Regions from separate parts of the Colwellia sp. MB02u-10 genome, predicted to be linked through region 1. Evidence: predicted binding sites of a transcription regulator. Region 1 holds the regulator's gene; the other holds the start of a gene.
The links. The regulator FNR, encoded in region 1, switches genes on or off when oxygen is low (the NO sensors DNR and NnrR bind a similar motif). The targets are predictions, from matches to a motif close to TTGATCTAGATCAA.
Positions count from the first base shown of each region.

Region 1 (2,198 bases):
AATTCAGCGGCTATGCTTTGAATGATATCTTCCGGTAAACCCTCTTTAATATGGGTGTTTTCTGGCGCAATATTAAAGGCAGTTGCATGTGCTAACATCGCTTTTTGATGATGTTTTAACATCGAGCGATTATAATCACTGGCATTAAACTCTGGGATTTCTATGGCAATATTAACTGGCGTACCCGGGAATGAGTTAACTAGGTGTAAATTAGCTTTCATGACTTGGGTTAGCTGTTTAGCTTCTGCTGTGATTTTGTTATTAAGCGCTTTATGTTCTTCCTCTTCACTACCAATGTTTAACGCGGCAAGAATATTACCGTTATCAGGCCATAAATGCTCTTTCACGAGTAAAACAGGGCAAGGACATTTACGCAGAATATGCCAATCGGTAGGAGTAAATATGACAGATTTGAATTTGTCGTGTTGATGAGTACCTTTAATAACAATGTCATAGCCATTATCGAGTACTTGAGCAATAATTTGCTCAAAGGGACGGTTATGCCATATAACTCGACAATCGATAGAAATTCCGCTTAAATCAAGGTCAGCGAGTAAAGACTCTAGCCATTGAGTGCGATCATTAATAACTGATTGGCGCATGGCTTCACGCTCATCACTTGACAGCATGGTGGTCATTTCATAAGAAAAATCATAGATGGTCAAAAATGCGGTAATGCTAGCGCCTGTTTTACGCGCTAATTCTATCGCCCGGTTTACCGCTTTTTGTTCTTCTGTTGTTGGGTCAACAATCGCGAGTATTTTTTGATACTTTTCCATAGCTAATTCCTTTATCAATTGTCTACTAGTGTTATAACAATAGTCTACTTTGAAGCAATAATAGTTGTCTTAAATCAAATTATTATGCTGTCGACGATAAATAATATTTCACGCTAACCATAGCGTGAAATACCTTAATAAGGCAATGTAGAAAAGCAGGTGTTAGCGTTACATTAAAGTGCGGCACATTCGTTTAATTTGTCGAAACTTAGAATAGTAATGAGTTTACCATCAACGGCAATTAAACCATTTTTATGAAAACGGTTAAGCAAACGGCTGATGGTCTCAACCGTTAAACCAATATAGTTACCAATATCACTGCGAGTCATAGATAAACGAAACTCAGATGGAGATAAACCACGGGCATGGTAACGAATACTTAAGGTACTGATAAATGTTGCTAGTCGTTGCTCGGCATTTTTACGATTAAGTAATGTTAGCATCTCTTGATCTTCACGGATCTCAGTACTCATCATACGCAAAATTTGTTTTTTTAATTTTGGCATGCTGTTCGATAAATTATCGAGCGTATTATAAGGGATCTCACAAACCATTGAGGTTTCTAGCGCTTTAGCGAAACTTGGATGTTCAGCATTAGCAATAGCATCAAAGCCAAGTAAATCACCCGCTAAATGAAAGCCAGTAATCTGTTCTTCACCGTGTTTATTAATGGTGTAGGTTTTAAATGTACCCGAACGGATGGCGTAAAGCGCATGCATGGGTTGACCATCGTTAAATATTTGCTCGCCTTTATGGATCGGCAGCTTACGGTCGATAATATTGTCTAAAGATTCTAACTCTTTATCATTGAGGGAAAAGGGTAAACATAATTCACTAAGACTACAGTTTTGGCAGTGAATATGTTGATGAATAGTGCATGATTTATAATTCATAATATCCTTTAAAATTTTTCATGATGTACCCATGAATTTTTCCATGATTTTATATATATATAATGTCCATATCAGGTACGTTATATATATGAAATTAGTATAGTATAGATGCCGTATGAAATCACTAAGCTGGCTGCCATCTTTCTAAATAGTGTATGACTCAATAATGATTTAATACTTATAGTACCTAGTGATACTGAAAGTAAAGCAGGTAAGGTGCCTAGTCCAAAGAAAAACATGATTAAGGCACCATCAAGGGGATCGGCACTAGCCAATGCCCAAGTTAGTGTAGAATATACCAAGCCACAAGGTAACCAGCCCCAGAGTGCGCCTAAAGCGAAAGCACTTTTTACGTTTTTAATGGGAATAAATTTTTTAGTTTGTGGTGCTATGTAGCGCCAAATATTCTTGCCTAAATGTTCAACGCGGCTTAACCACATAAACCACTGGCCTAAATACAAACCTAATAAGATAAGAAAAACACCCGCAACAGTTTTTAACAGTGAAACAGGTACGCCGATATTTT
Region 1 is NZ_JACGVK010000072.1:44,660-46,857, reverse strand. It holds gene uspE (universal stress protein UspE) at 1-779, opposite strand, end outside; gene fnr (fumarate/nitrate reduction transcriptional regulator Fnr) at 953-1,672, opposite strand; gene H4J59_RS02080 (sulfite exporter TauE/SafE family protein) at 1,753-2,198, opposite strand, start outside.

Region 2 (2,198 bases), on a different contig from region 1:
CCCCTTTAGTGTCAATAACATAATCAGCAGCTAAAGCTGGTATTAGTAAACTCGAGGTTAATAGAGCGCTAGCAAGTAATTTTTTTTTCATATCAGTTCCTTTAATTATTTATCTGTGGTTTTAGTCATACGTTTTAGCGTGACATCTTGGTCAATAAAATGGTGTTTTAAGGCAGCTAATGCATGTAATAGTGCGAAAATCATTATGCCGTAAGCTAGGTAATAATGTACCACACCTGCAATATCTTCCTGGTTTTTTATCTCCAGCACCCATGGTATAACCTTAAACCAATCAAAAACAGCAATAGCTTTATCGTTAGCACTTGTAATCAAGTAACCAGAAATCAAAACAGTAAACAACGTAATATACAAAATAAATATCATTAAAGCTGAGGCTTTTTTCTCAAAAGCACTATGACTAGTTATTGCACCGGGAGAGCCGGCAATACGACGCCACAACAATCTGAATATAGTTACCATTAATAAAAGTATCCCGACGCTTTCATGCCAATGCGGGGCTAATTGATACCATTTACTTGAGTAGTTTAACTCGACCATCCAATAACCTAAGGCAAATAACGAAAAAACCGTTAATGCCGAGAGCCAATGTAGTAATTTACTCAGCAAGCCGTATTGTTGCTGACTGTTTTTCCACGAGACTTTATTGTGAACCATTTTTTTTCTTGATGAGAACTGGGCTATTTAGTTTAGCTACTCACTAACAAAAAACCCAGTTATTTAGTCGAAAAATAATGCCTTGGGTCGCCATTAGCTGAATAAGTTTTACCCCTTAAGTAATGTAAAAACTTAAGCAAATTATTGCGCTAGATCAAAACAGTTAGCAACTAGAGGCTTAAAATGAATTGAGGCTTGAGGAGGAATGCTAATGAATAAAGAAATTCTAAGTAGCTTATTAGAGAAGAAATATGAACTTCAACGACGTATTAGTGCAATTGAAGCAGACTTTAGAAAAGGTCGTTCTCAAGATTTTTCTGAACAGACTTGCGAAAACAAAAATAACGAAGTGCTCAATGAAATTCATCTCGAAGCTAAAATTGAACTGGGCTTAATCAGCCAAGCGTTAATTCGTTTTGAAAACAAAGAATATGGTTTTTGCAGCCAATGCAATGGAGTTATCCATCCCAAGCGTTTGAAAATATTACCTTATATCGATACTTGTATTAATTGTGCTAAATAGGAGCAACCCTAATGATAGAAAAACACGACTTACACCATGAATTTCCAGAGTTAGAAAAAGAAATCCATCACTTAAAAATTAACGATGCACATTTTGCCCGTTTATTTAAAGATTATCATCAGTTAGATCAAGAAGTTCACCGTATAGAAGTTGGTGTTGAGCCAACATCAGATGCCTATTTAGAACAACAAAAACTAGCTCGTTTACATTTAAAAGACGATTTATATACTTTACTAAAAAAAGTACAATTGTCAGCAAAAATTTAGTTATAGTTAAATCGTAGTAAATTATAGTTAAGTCATAAAAAGCCACAACGCTTCAAAAGAATTTTGGTTTATCAAGACCCTGTAACAGATTTTTTTACAGGGTCCTTATCGATATAACTAGTTTATACCGGCTCAACCATTAAAAGAATGCCGACATTGCATAAGCTGTTTTATCAAACATTAATGGCTGCGCCTCTTCAAGTTCTAAATTAGCTTTATTTGCTGTAGTCACCACTCTAGTTCTATACTCTTTCAGATTTGTTGCCTCAGAGTAAGTTTGAGTGGTTGCGCCATCTTCAGATATTTTAATATTCACTTTTGAGTCACGACGAACAATAATGCCTTTTTTAGCACGCTCTTTAATTTGTATGTCAGCAACAAGTAAATACACCACATCTTGCACAAAAGCGTTGGCAACCGTTGAAGCTAACCCAACAACAAGACCTGCTGCTGCTGCATCTCGATATGATCCACCCGTAGCTGCTGATGCTACCGCACCTATACTTGCACCTTGAAAACCAGCACCTAATGCTGATGCTGCCGCTTCAGGTGTAGTTTTCTCTAAGTTTCTGACAAAAACACTCATCCTATACTGAGATTTCTCAGGGTTATCTGTCAAAGTATAGCCATTACCACTATTAACTAATTGGTTAGAAAGTGCTTTTCGAAATGAAACACGGTCAAACTCCATTACCGCGCTCCTAACCTCTAGATAAATTTTTCTTTTATTTGCT
Region 2 is NZ_JACGVK010000138.1:56,520-58,717, forward strand. It holds gene H4J59_RS17440 (YceI family protein) at 1-91, opposite strand, end outside; gene H4J59_RS17445 (cytochrome b) at 106-675, opposite strand; gene H4J59_RS17450 (TraR/DksA family transcriptional regulator) at 887-1,198, shown strand; gene H4J59_RS17455 (YdcH family protein) at 1,210-1,464, shown strand; gene H4J59_RS17460 (complement resistance protein TraT) at 1,604-2,198, opposite strand, start outside.
Region 2: H4J59_RS17450 (TraR/DksA family transcriptional regulator) is a predicted target of FNR. The motif match lies at 820-833, and genes of this name have one in related genera.